Regions from separate parts of the Enterobacter quasiroggenkampii genome, predicted to be linked through region 1. Evidence: predicted binding sites of a transcription regulator. Region 1 holds the regulator's gene; each other region holds the start of a gene.
What was found. The regulator CRP, encoded in region 1, controls carbon source genes, mostly activating them, when cyclic AMP is high. The targets are predictions, from matches to a motif close to ATGTGANNNNNNTCACAT.
Positions count from the first base shown of each region.

Region 2: V1572_RS05265 (glycine dehydrogenase) is a predicted target of CRP. The motif match lies at 3,965-3,982, and genes of this name have one in related genera.
Region 3: V1572_RS14940 (2-hydroxycarboxylate transporter family protein) is a predicted target of CRP. The motif match lies at 3,160-3,177, and genes of this name have one in related genera.

Region 1 covers NZ_CP143745.1:187,722-193,343, reverse strand. Annotated here, with positions in the region: gene V1572_RS01060 (aspartate aminotransferase family protein) at 1-193, shown strand, start outside; gene V1572_RS01055 (YccS/YhfK family putative transporter) at 190-2,277, opposite strand; gene crp (cAMP-activated global transcriptional regulator CRP) at 2,335-2,967, opposite strand; gene V1572_RS01045 (OsmC family protein) at 3,279-3,683, shown strand; gene V1572_RS01040 (phosphoribulokinase) at 3,779-4,648, opposite strand; gene V1572_RS01035 (YheU family protein) at 4,679-4,897, opposite strand; gene V1572_RS01030 (hydrolase) at 4,894-5,622, opposite strand, start outside.
Region 2 covers NZ_CP143745.1:1,099,632-1,105,253, reverse strand. Annotated here, with positions in the region: gene V1572_RS05295 (DgaE family pyridoxal phosphate-dependent ammonia lyase) at 1-237, opposite strand, end outside; gene V1572_RS05290 (amidohydrolase/deacetylase family metallohydrolase) at 221-1,354, opposite strand; gene V1572_RS05285 (DUF4310 family protein) at 1,397-2,038, opposite strand; gene V1572_RS05280 (DUF4311 domain-containing protein) at 2,052-2,828, opposite strand; gene V1572_RS05275 (DUF4312 family protein) at 2,851-3,150, opposite strand; gene V1572_RS05270 (SFCGS family glycine-rich protein) at 3,153-3,515, opposite strand; gene V1572_RS05265 (glycine dehydrogenase) at 3,526-3,864, opposite strand; gene V1572_RS05260 (Hok/Gef family protein) at 4,282-4,437, shown strand; gene cybC (cytochrome b562) at 4,507-4,893, opposite strand; gene pmbA (metalloprotease PmbA) at 4,932-5,622, opposite strand, start outside.
Region 3 covers NZ_CP143745.1:3,104,668-3,110,289, forward strand. Annotated here, with positions in the region: gene fusA (elongation factor G) at 1-346, opposite strand, end outside; gene V1572_RS14930 (ArsR/SmtB family transcription factor) at 507-806, shown strand; gene V1572_RS14935 (helix-turn-helix domain-containing protein) at 799-1,440, opposite strand; gene V1572_RS14940 (2-hydroxycarboxylate transporter family protein) at 1,562-2,893, opposite strand; gene V1572_RS14945 (NAD-dependent malic enzyme) at 3,307-4,992, shown strand; gene V1572_RS14950 (Kdo(2)-lipid IV(A) acyltransferase) at 5,037-5,622, opposite strand, start outside.

The DNA.
Region 1 (5,622 bases):
TGAGCTGAAGCCGCAGTACAAGGGCCGCGCGCGTGATTTCCTGCACGCCGCCGCTCGCGAAGGGGTGATGGTGCTCAACGCCGGGCCGGACGTCATGCGCTTTGCGCCGTCGCTGGTGGTGGAAGATAAGGATATTGAAGACGGATTAACCCGCTTTGCCGCGGCGGTTGCGAAGATCGTCCAGCAGAATTAGTACGGCGTTCGTTTCAACACGCGCGTTAACCAAACCCCATGATGCGGACGCTGACGCCATGCCACCGACGAAATGGTGTGCATGGTGTTCAGATGCCCCAGCACGCGCTGTAAATGCTGTTCCAGGGTGCTCATTGGGCCGTGGGTCAGCGTTTCCGGCGCTTCCAGAATATTTGAATCCCCCGACTCACCCGGCGAGTCATACTCCAGACGCTGCTGACACCGCTGCAACGCAATTTCACACGACTGCAAATAGCGCTGCGCCAGATCCGGCGTGAGCATCGTGTGCTCGCGCGCCAGCGTGGTCATAGCGTTAATGTGCTCGACGATAAACTGGCTGTGCGTCACCCAGAGCTTCATATCGGCCAGATAGTGTGAGTTAAAGCCCGGCTCCTGCATCGCCTGGTTGAGCGAGTTAAACAGGGCGTTGTGCGCCTGGTTAACCTTCATGCGCTGATACGCCAGCGGGGAGGGCTGCGGGTCGTCGCTCAGGATCAGGCGAATGGCCTGCTGGTCGGCTTCCAGCGCGTCGTGGGCGTTCTGCCTGAGCAGTCCGCTTTGCCACTGCGGCCAGAGCCAGACCATACCGCCGAAGGCAATCAGGCAGCCGATCAGGGTATCGATCAGCCTGGCTACAATAAACTGTTCGCCATTGAGCGTGAGTAGTTGCAGGGTGTAAACCGCCGTCACCGTGAAGCCCACCATCGCCCAGCCGTAGTTTTTGCGGATAATCAGGTAACTCACCAGCGTGATCGCCAGCATCCCTGCCAGGGTGTAGCCTTCCGGCACGTGGAAGTGCAGCGTCACGCCCGCAATGATCAGCCCGGCCATGGTGCCGCCCGCCCGATGCAGAATACGTACCCGCGTGGCGCCGTAGCCGTTCTGGGTGACAAACAGCACAGTCATTAAGATCCAGTAGGGTTTCGGCAGATGCAGCGCCATGCCCATCAGGCTGGCGGTACTGAGCATCACGCTAATTCGTGCGGCGTTGCGCAGGGCGGACGATTTAAGCGACAGATAGCTCCTGAGCGCGGGCAATAACGGCAGCCGTTTTTGTTTATCCGCCATCAGGTCGCGCGGATAGAGCGGGCGCTGGGTGCGCAGCACGCGGGCGATGCGGCTGAAGTGCCAGGCGGCAAACTGGCCGACCGGGTTATCCGGATGCTGACGGGCGATTTTCTCCAGCGCGCCGAGCTGTTTTTCCATGTTAAATCGCATGGGGTAGCGGTGGTAAAGAATATCGTCTGCCAGCACCCGCAGACGTGCCGAAACGGTCTGCGCGTTCCAGCGGATCACCGCTTCGGCGTGGCTGCGCTCGACCAGCTTTTGCACCTCCTGCGGATGGTGCAGGCTCACGGAGATATGCTCCTGCAGATCCAGCCCGACCTGGAAGGTGCGCAGCAGCCGTTTGTACTCGTGGTTCTTGTTGGCGGCGAGCATATGCAGCTGCTGATAGCACTGGCTTATCAGATCCACCACCTTCTGCTGGCGCGTCAGCAGCGGCGGTAAGGCTTTTTCCGGATCGGTATGCTGGGTCAGCAGGGTGTATTTGGCTTCGCAGTACTCTGCTAGCTGCACATAGAGCAGGCTCAGGGATTCGCGCAGCGGCTGTTCCCGCCACAGCCAGAACCAGAACCAGTTGAACAGCCCGTACCACAGTGTCCCCAGGGCGTAGATCAGCAGCGGCTCCCACACCGGCATATTCCCGGCGAGGCTTAGCGTAAAGATGGCCGCAATCAGCGAAGCGGGAAGCAGGCGAGCGTGCAGCGAACTGATTTCCGCCGTGACGCCGAGCGTCATCGCCAGCACGGTCAGGATCAGCGGCAGCGGGATATCACGAGCCAGTAACAGCTGTACGGCAAGGCTACAGCCGGCAAACAGGCAGCCACCAATAATCAGGCGTTTGAAAAAGCGCTTATGCGGCGTGTCCAGACCGGCGATGTTGCAGCAGGCGGGCACGAGGGAAAACAGCAGGCCTTGCTGAAGGTGTCCGAGGATCAGGCCTATGGCCACGGGTAGACACAACACCAGCGTTTGTCGCAGTGCGTAGTTAACTTCCGGGTGATAAATCAGCCTGCGCCACATGGGGAGTAGAGACAAAAACGGCGTGACACCTTGCGATGGCACGCCGTTTGAGCGGAATTAACGCGTTCCGTAGACCACGATGGTTTTACCGTGGGCGGAAATCAGGTTTTGATCTTCCAGCATTTTCAGGATACGGCCCACTGTTTCACGGGAGCAACCAACGATCTGACCAATTTCCTGACGGGTAATTTTAATTTGCATGCCGTCCGGGTGGGTCATGGCGTCCGGCTGTTTCGCCAGGTTCAGCAGAGTTTGTGCGATGCGGCCCGTCACGTCCAGGAAGGCGAGGTTGCCCACTTTCTCTGAGGTGACCTGCAGGCGGCGCGCCATCTGGGAAGAGAGACGCATCAGAATATCAGGGTTAACCTGAATCAGCTGACGGAACTTCTTGTAAGAAATTTCAGCCACTTCACATGCTGTCTTTGCACGAACCCAGGCGCTACGTTCCTGGCCCTCTTCAAACAGGCCCAGTTCACCGATGAAATCGCCCTGGTTCAGATAAGAAAGGATCATCTCTTTCCCTTCTTCATCTTTGATCAGCACTGCCACCGAGCCTTTAACGATGTAATACAACGTTTCCGCTTTTTCACCCTGGTGAATCAGCGTGCTCTTCGATGGGTACTTATGAATGTGGCAATGAGACAAGAACCATTCGAGAGTCGGGTCTGTTTGCGGTTTGCCAAGCACCATGCGCTGTTATCCTCTGTTATAAGCTGTCACCAGAGTCATCAGATGCATCCGGACTCTGGGGTTGCAATCGAATTCTTACCCATACCCTGGGAAGTCGGCTACCGTAACGTTTCGCAGCCAGTAAAGTTTGATGTCCTCTGCATACATGTGTAACGTCAATGTATTACTGTAGCATCCTGAGTGTTTTAGCATAGCTTTCGCCGCGTGTCTCCTGGTGTCTCGCTTCAGCATGATGCAGGTCGCCTTCCATTGCGAGAAATGTAACGCACGCGTAATCTGTCACCAAAAATGCAACGTTGGAGTTTAAGAATATGCAAGCGCGCGTGAAGTGGGTTGAAGGTTTAACGTTCCTGGGCGAATCCGCGTCAGGGCACCAGATTTTGATGGACGGTAACTCCGGCGATAAAGCGCCCAGCCCAATGGAAATGGTGCTGATGGCGGCAGGGGGATGCAGCGCCATTGACGTGGTGTCGATTCTGCAAAAAGGTCGTCATGACGTGACGGATTGTGAGGTGAAACTGACGTCAGAACGTCGCGAAGAGGCGCCACGCCTGTTCACCCACATTAATCTGCACTTTGTGGTTACCGGTAAGGCGCTGAAAGACGCGGCGGTTTCACGTGCGGTGGACCTGTCTGCCGAGAAGTACTGCTCTGTGGCGTTAATGCTGGAAAAAGCGGTAAAAATTACCCATTCGTATGAAGTGATCGAGGCTTAATCTTTTGGCGGGTGGCGCTTCGCTAACCCGCCCTACAAAAGCTACAACTGCACGAACGTAGGCCGGATAAGCGAAGCGTCATCCGGCAACAGACGTCACGCAATCTGCTTTCCTTCCATCAACCGCTCCACAAGCGGCGTCATGATGAGCTCCATCGCCAGCCCCATTTTTCCGCCCGGCACGACCAATGTATTCATGTGAGAAATAAACGAGCCCTGTAGCATCGCCAGCAGCCAGGGGTAATCAATGCCTTCGAGATTGCGGAAATGGATCACCACAAAGCTCTCATCCAGGGATGGGATACTTTTGGCCGCGAACGGGTTGGAGGTGTCCACCGTCGGCACGCGCTGGAAGTTGATATGGGTGCGGGAGAACTGCGGCGTCAGGAAGTTGATGTAATCTTCCATGGAGCGCACCACCGAGTCCATCACCGCCTCTCGCGAATGGCCGCGTTCGCTCATGTCACGCGTCAGCTTCTGGATCCACTCCAGGTTAACGATAGGCACCACGCCAACCAGCAGGTCCACTTGGCGCGCCACGTCGTGTTGCGGCGTGACCACGCCGCCGTGTAATCCTTCGTAAAACAGCACGTCGGTGGGTTCCGGCAGGGGCTGCCAGGGGGTAAAGGTACCCGGCACCTGATTCCAGGGAACGGCTTCATCATAGGTATGCAGATACTTGCGAGACTGCCCTTTGCCGCTCTGACCGTACTCAATAAAGGTTTGTTCCAGCAGGCCGAAGTCATTGGCTTCCGGACCGAAGTAGCTGATATGTTTTCCCAGATCGCGCGCCTTACGGATGGCCATGTCCATCTCCGGACGCGTGTAGCGGTGAAAGCTGTCGCCTTCGACCTCCGCCGCACGGAGATTCAGCTGGGCGAAAATCTTGCGAAATGCGAGGCTGGTGGTGGTGGTTCCCGCACCACTCGACCCCGTAACGGCAATAACCGGATGTCTGGCAGACATAGCAACTCCCTGACTGAAAAGGGTGGAAGATCAGCCGTGAAACGCGTTGCGGGGCATGATATTGACCGTCTCATGCAGTTCTGACCACACCAGCACCACGTCGCCGCTTTTCAGCTGGCGCTTTACATCGTTGACCTTTTGCTCAAGCGAGCGTTCCTGTTCACCATAATCGGTGCCTTCGCGTAATACAAAGCTTTCAATCAGATTATCGAGCGTTTCGGGAGCCAGATCCTGCCAGGGAATAATCATGTTGCACCGTCCAGATAAGGGGTTAGCCAGTCAGGAATACGCGTCTCAAGCCACATTTTCGGGCGGCGCAGCGTGCCGCCGATAAACCCGACGTGGCCGCCGTGCTCGGTCAACTGATAGTGAACGTTGTCGGGCAGGAATTCCTGAGCGGGAATCGAGTGATGATCCATAAACGGGTCATCTTTGGCATGAATGATCAGCGTCGGCTGCGTGATCTTGCTGAGCAGCGGCATGGCGCTGCACTGACGATAATAGTCAATCGCATCGGCGAAGCCGTGAATTTTCGCGGTGATCAGATCGTCGAATTCGCGAATGCGGCGCACTTTTTTCAACTGGCGCAGGCTGACCGGGAGGGTGTCCGGGTAGGCCTTCAGTTTACGCGCCGCGTTGGCCTTCAGCAGGTTGAGCAGGTAGCGCTGATAGACGCGGGAAAAGCCTTTATCCATGTGGTAGCTGCACTGCTCCAGCATGAACGGGGCGGAGACGATGACGGCGGCATCCAGCGGGACGCTTTCCCCCTCTTTAGCCAGCAGGCAGGCCAGCATATTGCCGCCCAGCGAGTAGCCTACGGCCGCGGTGGGCACGGTGCCGAAGTTGTCCCGCAGCCAGTGTAAAAACCACGTGCCGTCTTCGGTTTCACCCGAGTGATAGATGCGTTTCTGACGATTCGGTTCGCCGCTGCAGCCGCGAAAATGCATCACCACGCCGAGCCAGCCGCGCGCTTT
Region 2 (5,622 bases), 910 kb from region 1:
GGACTGGGCAATGCCCGCCGACGCGCAGGAGACGACCGTCGCCCCTTCCACATCCAGCAGCTTCGCGATGTACTCCCCGGTTTTATTGACCAGATCCTTCATCTCGAAATAGTGATTCATGCCGTCCATCGCCGCCTGTACCACCTCCGGACGCGGCGTGGAGACGCCCAGCGCCGTCATGCGGCCAGAGGTGTTGATAACCTGCTTTAAGCGGTACTTCTCATAAATCGAAGGCATTTTCCGTGCTCCCTTGTTCGGTCATGTAGCCCTTGCCCGCGCGGATCGCGGCAAGCGGCACCAGAATGTGTTCAGCCTGCAGGCTGTCGTTTTCGGCATCCGTCAGCACCGTCGGCTGACGTTTGAGGATGAATAGCGTCAGGTCGGCGTCGAGACCCGGCTGAATGCGGCCCTTGCGCGTCAGGCGCAGGCCGTCGGCGGCGTTCGCCGTGACGCAGTCAATCACCTGCGGCAATGACATGCCGATGGCGAGAAACTTCGACATCACGCTTGCCAGCGAGCCCACCGGGCCGTTGATGCGGTTGCGGCAGTAGATATCTGAGCTGATGGTGTGCGGCAGAATGCCCATCGCGATAGCGCGTTTTGCCACCTCAAAGCTAAAGCTCGCCGTGCCGTGCCCCACGTCCAGACGCACGCCGCGCTTCAGGGCAGAGGATATGGAGGCGCGCAGCTCGCCCGAGGGCGTCAGAATGCGGTTAGGCTTGCCGTTATAGCAGTGGGTAATGATGTCGCCGGAACTCAGGAGTTCGGCGATTTCGTCGAGATTTGGCGGGTTGTTGCCGATGTGCACCATCAGCGGCAGGTCGCCGTTCTCTTTCTGAATCGCTTTCGCGCGCGCCAGCGGCGTGATGCCGTTTTCACCGACCACGCTGCTGCTCATACGCGCCTTCAGGCCGACGATAAAATCAGGGTGGCGCTTCACCGCCTGCTTCACCGCGTCGGCATCAACATTGGCCATATTGGCCAGCTCGTTCTGGGCAATCAGCCCCACGCGGGAGATGTTCAGCAGAGCAAAAACCTCGGTGGAGGCCTTGCGGGTGATCTCATAGAAATCGTCCACATCGTCGGCGCCGGTGCTGCCCGCGTCCACTACGGTGGTGACGCCGGTGGCAACGCCCACGCTGTCGGGTTCGTCGTGGTAAATCGGGGAATTCGGGTAGCAGTGTACGTGGGAGTCAATCCAGCCTGCGCTGACGAACACTTCACCGTTCAGCTCAACCGTTTTATGCGCGGGCGCGTTAATCTCGCCCAGCGCCGCGATTTTCCCGTCCTGAATGGCGATATCGGTCAGGGTATCGTCGGTGAGGCGCGCACGGCGCAGGAGTAAATCAAACATGAGGATCTCCTGATAAGGCGGGCGCCAGCGCGCCCGCGGGTATTAAAGGGCAACCGGGAACAGCCAGCCCAGAATCATCGCGCCGAGGATAGCGCCACCGGTAATCGGCTTCTGCCAGATGTAGAACAGCAGCGCACCCACCAGCGAGCCGACGCCGATCGGAATGGAGGCGGTCATGGCGCTGAGGATGATCAACGGCCCGAGGAAGCGGCCGGAGGCGTTGCCCGCGCCCATCATCACGTCTGCGCCGTAGGTGGAGTTGCTCTGGTTGATGGTGAACTTACGCGCCAGGATGATGACGTAGCCAATCGCCAGACCAATCACCAGGCCGGTGATCAGCGAAGCAATGAAGTTGGTCACCGGGAACATGATCCCCGCGCCCAGCAGCAGCGCCGGTACGCCGAGGCCTACGCCGGTCTGGATCGCCCCGCCAATGTCGAGAATACCGACCAGCGACCCTTCGATAATACGGGCGAACAGGAAGCTCGCGCCAAACGCCGCCACCGCGCCGTAAACGCCGGTATCAATACCCGCTTTCAGCATCGCCACGAAGGCCACTTCGTTAAACGCGCCGATGCCGTAGAGGTAGTACATGTGCGTCCCGGCAAACACGCCGGAGGAGAGCAGGCCAACGAAGATCGGGAACGACCAGTCGGCATACCAAAAACCTTTATTCTGTTCCATTTAGAGGCTCCTGTTATTTACCGCTGAGCGAGTTGTGGATCATGTCGAGCCAGTTCGGCACGGTCAGATGGAAGGATTCGATCATCTTCATGTCGAAGCCGCGGAAGAAGCCGCTCAGCACGAAGAGCAGCACGATAGCCGCCATCATCACTTTGGTGACGTGGTTCCAGCCGCTCTCTTCCACGCCTTTCCCGATCAGGATCCCCAGCACCAGGCCCGGTACGGCGTTGCCCATAATCAACTGCGCCGCGCCGCCGAAGATGGTGGCCCAGAAGCCCGATTTTTTACCCGCATCGATGGCTGCCAGCCAGAAGATCACCGGCATCACGGTGTTCACCAGCAGGTTTGCCGCCGGCACCAGCACCTTCACGGCGGTGACCTGAAGCGCTGCGGGAACGGAGGAGGCGGTCAGGTTAAGGAAGGTCACGACGATCATGCCGATCACGCCGCAGGCAATCGCCATTTTGCGGGGATCGTGCAGCGTTTCGCCGACGTTACGGTTTTTGATCATCAGTGCAGCCGCACCCCAGTTCGGGATGATGCGGTGGTCAACGTCCTGTGTGAAAGCCCCTGCGGCCACGGAAGAGGCCCAGGCGTTAAAGAAGAAACCTAACCCAAAGGAGAAGTGGGACGCCGGATCCCCTTCACAGGAGTTCAGTTCCCCCAACGTACGAAACGCGCCCATACCCTGAGTGGTAGGCGCATGAAACATGCGTGCAGCCCCGGCGCCCACACCGACGCCAACCAGGCCGCCAATGATGAGCGATTTTATTAATATAATTAAGAACATCAGTCTGCCCTTTTATGAATAATCAGCGTTGCGTGACGAAATCCACCTGGTCGAGATTGATGGCTGTCACGTTGACGGTCACATCCAGCTCCACGCTGTAGGTGCGTCTTTCCCGGCGCAGAAAGAAGAACAGAAACGCTTCTTTACGCACCGCTTCTTGCGCCTGAACGACCTGCACATCCTGTGGCTCAATACGCAGTAAGATATGCGGTGAGGCTTTCATCACCGCGGCCTGAACGTGGTTGAGCGCGTCGGCAAAGGCGCGCGCTTTGGCGTCGCCCTTCCCCTTCACTCTCACCGTGGTTGTGAACTGTTCTTTCATGCTTATGCGCCGTATTTCTTCTGCCACGCCTGTACCAGACGCTCGCCAAGCTCTTCTTTATCCATAAAGCCAAAGCCCAGCACGTTGCAGCCTTCGTTGATGGCAGTCACGCCCTCTTCCACGGAACGCATGCCGTATTTGGCTTTGTAGCCATACTTGGTCTGGGCGGTGATGGCACCCGCGCCGCCGCTGCCGCAGAAGGAGATGCCGAAGGTGGCGTTTTCCGCTTTCATTACGTCGCCCAGCTTCATGTCTGCCGCCATGCCCGGTACGACAACCGCGCGTCCACCTGCTTTTTCCACACCGGCAGCCACTTTCTGACCTTTACCCAGGCGATCGCCAATCACGACTGTAATCTGTTCCATGTGTTGCTCCTTAAAGGTTGTCTTTTGCGACTTCAAAGTGAACGGAGAGCAGCCAGGCTTCTTCATCAGGAAGGTTGCCAAACTGCGCGACCACTTCACGGGCAAGCCGCATTGAATCCGGTGAAATTTCGTCAAACAGCTCTGCTTCAACCTCCGGTAGCGGCTCGCCGGTCACGGACCGGTGCGCCATGGCGCGCACGTGGGAGGTGAGCATCTGCTCCTGTACTGCATTGGGGATGATGTTGTTCCGGGCCAGCAGGGCATAGACCTGCTGCAGCATGGTGTTTGCGAGTTGATCTGTTTGCACCGCCTGTTCCCCAACGTCGTTCATTACCGCTCCGTTAATCACTGGTCTTACCCCGTTAATGGCTCTGGATTAAAACTAACGGTGGGAGGGACGGGTTTGTAGCGAGTTGTTTTCCACTTCGAAGTGGAAAGGCGAGCCGCAGCAGTGATCTGTGCCACATAAATGCGCCGAATCTGGATAAATCAATGTATTCGCGTGATGAATATCACGCTATTACGCGGGAACGAACGGGTAAGCAGAGTGGAAAAGATTCCGAGCAGGCTCGTAGAAATGTGACGTGGATAAGGTTTTCTTATGGGGATTGGGTAGAGTGGCGGCGGGTGCTTGAGACTGACCGTCTCAGGCATGGGACGGAAAGTGGAAAGCCCCGCCTGATAGAAAATCAGGGCGGGGGCTCGAAACGACACGTCACGACCGTGGAGTTCGCTACCTCGCCCGCTTTAAAGCAAGGAGGCATCCATGAAACGCAGAAACCCAAGTATCGGGGTTTTGATGATTATTGCTTTGACAATAATCATCTTAACGCTGGTGACGAGGAAAACACTGTGCGAAATCCGTTTTCGAAACGGCTCGCTTGAAGTGACAGCGCGGATGGATTGTCGCTCCGGCCAGTAGGGAGCAAGGATGCGGAGGCGCGTCATGCGCCTCCGCATACGGGGAAGGACGTACAGCTCAGGCACCCAATTAACGATACTTTTTGTGGTACGTATTGCGCGTGGTCACAAACTGCTCGGCCGCCGCCTGGGCCTCTTTCACTTTGCCTTCGTTAGCGAGCTTCAGCGCGCCGTCGATCTGGCCGACCAGCACGTCAAAGCCGTGGCGGTAGTCTTTCATCTCTGCACTGTCTGCCGCTTTGCTTTCCAGCTTTGGCGGCGTCGCTTTTTGGGCGTCCAGCGCCGCTTCACGCATTTTGGTCAGCGCGTCTTTCATTTCCGCCGCATTGTCGGTTTTCTGGACCACCTTCAGGTTTTGACCGAGGATGCCCATGTCGTCTTCAAGATCGGCAGCAAACGCAGAAGAGCCAAGAACCAGCGTTGAAGCTGCGACGATCGCTAACAGATGTTTACGCATTGCTCACTTCCTTTTTTATTATTAACAAAACGCTATCTTTATTGTCCGGCGATTTTCATTTCCGGAAGTAATACAGAACCACACTGTATATTGCTGCGTGTTTCAATATCGTTACCGACCGTAACGATATTGCGCCACATATCCTTCAGATTGCCAGCGATGGTAATTTCGCTCACTGGATACTGGATTTCACCGTTTTCCACCCAGAAGCCCGCCGCACCGCGAGAGTAGTCTCCGGTGATGCCGCTGACGCCCTGCCCCATCAGCTCGGTCACCACCAGACCGGTGCCCATCTCCTTCAGCATCTGCTCAAAGTTGAGGCCCTGCCCGGCAATGCGCCAGTTGTGAATACCGCCCGCGTGCCCGGTGCTTTTCAGCCCCAGCTTGCGCGCAGAGTAGTTGGTCAGCAGCCACTGGGTCAGCACGCCGTCTTTGACAATGTCACGACGCTCGGTGCGCACGCCTTCGCTGTCGAACGGCGTGGAGGCCAGCCCTTTCAGCAGGTGCGGATGTTCTTCGATGGTCAGCCATTCCGGCAGGATCTGCTTGCCCAGCGAGTCGAGCAGGAAGGTTGATTTACGGTAAACGGAGCCGCCCGCAATCGCGCCCACCAGATGGCCAAACAGACCGGTCGCCACTTCATTGGCAAAAATCACCGGCGCTTTCATGGTGGAGAGTTTACGCGGCGACAGGCGAGACAGCGTGCGTTCGGCACACGCTTTGCCTACC
Region 3 (5,622 bases), 1.8 Mb from region 1:
CGGAGTCATACACCATCACGGCACCGTCGAGTACGCGCATGGAACGCTCCACCTCAATGGTGAAGTCCACGTGCCCCGGGGTGTCGATGATGTTGATCCGGTGCGGTTCATAGCCTCTGTCCATGCCTGGCCAGAAGCAGCTAACCGCCGCGGACGTAATGGTGATCCCGCGCTCTTGCTCCTGCGCCATCCAGTCAGTGGTTGCCGCGCCATCGTGTACTTCACCCAGCTTGTGGCTCATCCCGGTATAAAACAGGATGCGCTCAGTGGTGGTGGTTTTACCGGCATCGATATGCGCGGAGATACCGATGTTGCGATAACGTTCGAGAGGGATGGGTCGGGGCATGATATTTCCTTAGTCACTATGACATGTTTGTGACGACCAGGATGGTCGTGCATTCGTTCGTTTGCTATAATAGTCCTATTGTACGAGTATTATCGAACTATTTTTTAAGGGTTGACCTATTGTTGATATAGCTCAATCTGACGCCATACGCAGGAAAACGATGATCCCTAACCACCCTGAAACTGAACAAATACTGCTGGAAAATGTGCTCTTTGCCCTCGGCAACCCGCTCCGGCTATCGATTATTCGTCGGCTGGCCGATGGCAGCGAACTCAGCTGCAACGCGCTGCGCCCGGAAGATGTGGTGAAGTCCACGATGACCCATCACTGGCGCGTATTGCGCGACAGCGGGGTCATCTGGCAACGTCCGCAGGGACGCGAAAACATGATTTCATTGCGACGAGACGATCTGGATACCCGCTTTCCGGGGTTGATGGCGATCCTGCTGCAGGTTAAGTAACTTCTGTCCCTTCCAGGCGATAGACCGGGACCTGCCGGGTTGTTTTGGTAAGCGTATCGAACACCTCGGCGTTGGACGTCACGATCCGCATCCCTGTTTTGCGTAACCGTTGTACATCAGCCGCGATGCGCTGAATGCCAAACCAGAAAAGCCCGTCGAGCGCGGTCACAGACAGCCCGTTTTCCAGCGCCAGTTTGAGGCGCTCTTTTGGCGCTTTCACCTGCTGGGCAATTTGCCGGTAAGACGCTTCCGTCGCACCCGTGGCATCACTGCGCTGGATCCGCGTCTTCAGGTGATAGGTAAACTCGTCAGGTATGCCGTCCAGATCCCGTTTAAGGCTGTAGACGCAGCCAAAGCGCTTGCCATTGAACAGAACATTTTTCTGACTGAGCTGAAGCTCTTTTCTGACAGCATCAATCAACTGGGGCGCACGGGTGAGAAGCAGCCTGAAGGGCAGCTCGAAGCTGGTGACGTAATCCACATTAAGCAACGCGAGACGCAGACGATCCTCCGCACCGGACTGTTGCTCACGACACTCCTCCAGCACCTCCGCCCACTGGCGCGTCAGGCGCTCCGGTTCGGCGGCTTCGGTCAGGAGATATTTTTCAATCTGATAATCAACTCTTCCGGTCATCGTGTGGTATCCCGTCGCTGTGGCTGCGGTAATTCTATACAGCGCGGTGAGTTTTATAAAGGACTGAACCGCAGCGACACGCTGTAAATGTCGTTGCGATTCAGTATCCTGAGGTTTCGAATCAGTGCGCCATAACCCAGCCCATCAGCAGCGTGGCGAAAATGACCGTCGAGGCACCGCCGATACGCGTCGCAATCTGCGCGAACGGCATGAGCGACATGCGGTTGGAGGCGGACAGAATGGCCACATCTCCCGTACCGCCCAGCCCACTGTGGCAGCAGGTTACAATCGCCGCTTCCACCGGATACATATTCAGACGCGACGCAATCACGTAGCCGCTCAGCGCCATCGCAATCACCACCGATCCGCATACCACTACATAGCCCACCGAGAAGACCGACACCACGCTTTCAAGCGGCACGTATAGCATCCCGAGGCCGATCATCAGCGGCCAGACCAGCGCAGCCGAAACGAATTTATAGCAGCTGTGCGCCCCCTGCTCCATTGAGGCCGGGATCACCCTGAAGTATTTACACAGGACGGCAATCAGGATCATCAGCACCGGGCCGGGAATGTGGACCAGTTTTTCAAACAAGCCTCCGACGATGAAAAACGCGCACACCATCAGCAATCCGCCGCCCATCAGATGAAAATCTGTCTGCTGTGCGCCTGGCGCCCCGGCAAACAGGCTGGCGTCGTCTTTACTCCGCGTGAGCATGCCATTTCCTGAAAGCGCAGGACGTTTCGTCCCGAGACGCGCCAGCGAGCCCGCACAAATAATGGCGAAGATATTTCCGACGACCGCAGCGGGAGCCAGCTGCGCCACGTAGACGTCCGGCGTCTGCCCCAGTATGGCCGAATAGGCCAGAGACAGGGGCAAAATCCCCTCGCCAATTCCGCCGCCAATGATAGGGACAATGATAAAGAAGAAGGTGTGGTAAGGCGTATACCCAAACAGCGTTCCCACAATGAGGCCGCTCAGCACGGCCATCAATGTTCCCGCCACCAGCGGAACAAACATGCGCATCATGCCCTGGATCAGCAGCACCCGGTTCATCCCCAGAATACTGCCGACTACCAGGCAGGCGATGACGAAATAGAGCAGATTCGCCTCCTTCATCAGCAGATGCACCGTATCAAGGGTTTGTTTCCCGAATGCGCCAAAATAGACCAGCACGGAAGGCACCATCAGACACAGGATCGCCGGGCCGCCGATGTCCTTCAGCACGGGGATTTGACGCCCCACTTTGGCAAACGCAAAGCCAAGGGTCATGATGACTGCCAGTCCGCCTATCATATTTTTCGGCAGCAGCCCTGCCCAGGCGGACGTCGCCACAATCGCGGCAATCCCCACGAACAGCATCAACGGGACTGCGCCAACCTCAGTATTGTTGAGCCCAAAGGCGAAACGCGAGGTCGACAGCTCAGAAGTCGGTACAGGATTATCTTTCATATAATCACCTGAAATTTGTGTTCGGATATGCAGAGAACGGAATAAACGAAAACTATTCCTGATTCGAATAAATGTTCTTAAATAGAAAATAAAAACTTTGGTGGCCTTTTCTAAAAACAGGCTCAGCGTGAAATTAACATGCCCTCCCAAAGAGAAATGTGAACACAATAGCCCTTTCCTTTTAAATAATTTAATTCATTATTATGTAACTAAAGTTATTCATTACATTCAATGCAATTCTTTTGAAATTAATAAAACCAGAAAGAATGTGAACCTTGTCACTCCTGATCCGTTAGCTAAGCGCTAAATTAGCTCCCCAACAAAACACAGAAAACTCCGTGCCTTTATCATCCTTAAAGTCACTGTTTCTGCACGTCTTATTTCTGTTTCGTTTAAATATTCAGGAGTTGACCATGTCTCGTAAAGACGTTCTGTACACGCCCTATAATGGCGCCGTACTGCTGGAAAATCCGTTATTAAATAAAGGCCTCGCCTTTATTAAAGAAGAACGGGATAATTTTAATTTGCATGGATTATTGCCGCATAACGTTGAAACCATTGAAGAGCAAACCGAGCGCGCCTGGGTGCAGTTCTGCCATTTTAAAAGCGATATTTCCCGTCATGTTTATTTGCGCAATATACAGGACACCAATGAAACTCTCTTTTACAACCTCTTGCGTTCGCATCTGAAAGAGACGTTACCGATTATCTATACCCCGACGGTGGGTGAAGCCTGCGAGCATTTCTCCACGATTTATCGCCGCGCGCGCGGCTTGTTTATTTCATGGCCTAACCGCCATCGTATTGATGAGATGCTGCAAAGTTTCTCGCGCAACGACGTTCGGGTAATTGTGGTAACGGACGGAGAGCGCATTTTAGGGCTCGGCGACCAGGGTATCGGCGGTATGGGCATTCCGATTGGCAAGCTGTCGCTCTATACCGCCTGCGGAGGGATCCATCCGGCCTCCACCCTTCCGATTATGCTGGATGTCGGCACCAATAATCAGCAACACCTCGACGACCCGATGTACATGGGCTGGCGTCATCCGCGCATCAGCGACGATCAATACGCTGAATTTATGGATATGTTTATCAGCACGGTTAAAGCGCGCTGGCCCAACGTTCTCCTGCAATTTGAAGACTTTGCACAGAAAAATGCCACCCGGCTTCTTCAGCGCTACCGCGATCAGCTGTGCTGCTTCAATGATGATATCCAGGGCACGGCAGCCGTCACCGCAGGGACGCTGATCGCAGCGTCCCACGCGGCGGGCACGCGCATTCGCGATCAGCGCGTGGTCTTCCTCGGCAGCGGCTCTGCGGGATGCGGGATCGCTGAAAAAATTGTGGCGCTGATGGTCGATGACGGCCTGACCGAGTCCGAAGCCCGCAGCAGGATCTTCATGGTCGATCGCTTCGGCCTGCTGACCGACGACATGACCAACCTGCTCGATTTCCAGAAAAACCTGCTTACCGCGCGCGACGCCGTAAGCCGCTGGCAGGTAGACGCGAAGAATATTTCCCTGCTGGACGTGGTGAAGAACGCACATCCAACGGTGATGATCGGCGTTTCAGGTCAGCCGGGGCTGTTCAGTGAAGAGATCGTCAAAGAGATGCATCGCCACTGCCCACGCCCGATTATCATGCCGCTCTCGAACCCAACGTCGCGGGCGGAGGCCCAGCCTCAGGATCTTATCGCCTGGACCCAGGGGGCCGCGCTGGTGGCCACCGGCAGCCCGTTCGCGCCGGTATTCTGGGAGAATGCGCACTACGAGATTGCCCAGTGTAACAACGCCTATATCTTCCCGGGTCTTGGGCTTGGCGTTCTGGCCTGTAACGCGCGCCGGGTGACGGAAGAGATGCTGATGGCAGCAAGCCGCAGCCTGGCCGCCCAGTCTCCGCTCGTGACCACGGAAAGAGGAGGATTGCTGCCGCCGGTAGATCAAATTGAAACTGTCTCGCGCCAGATTGCCGTTGCCGTCGCCCGGGCCGCGATTGAACAAGGCGTGGCGCCATCGTTAGATGATGAAACCCTGCTGGCGCGTATCGAGAAGACCTGGTGGCAGGCGGACTATGCGCCGTACCGCCGATCCGCGTTGTAGCGCCGGTCATGCCCTCACCGCAGGGTGAGGGCATCGCTGTGGTGTCAGTGCTGTATGCCTGAGCGGTCAGAAAAATCGCTGGCGGAGAGATTATCACCCCGAGTTGCCGCCTGTTTCAGACGGGCATACCGATCAGGTACCCCTTCAGGACGCGTTTTGAAGCGACGGTGCAGCCACATATACTGCTCTGGGGCCATGCGTACGGCCTGCTCAATTGCCCTGTTCATCTGCGTCGCCACGGCTTCTTTATCGCCGCCCTGCAACGCCTCACTGATATCCTCCAGAATAATCAGCTCGTAACCGGTGCCATCCGCCCTGCGACGCGGCACAAAGGGGATGACGGCAGGCTTAGCGCTTTTGACCAGCATATAGCTGCCCGCCGTCGTTGCGGCATCCGGCACCGCAAAGAACGGCACAAACACGCTGTTGGTTTTGCCATAGTCGTGATCCGGGGCGTACCACAAAATTTCATTCTGCTTCAGCGAGCGGATCATTCCCTTTAAATCATGGCGATCGAGCATGGTTTTGTTGGAGCGCAGGCGCCCTCGCGTCTGAAGCCAGTCCAGCAGAGCATTGTTATTAGGGCGATACACCCCGATACCGGGGTTGAGCATGCCAAATATCCGCGCG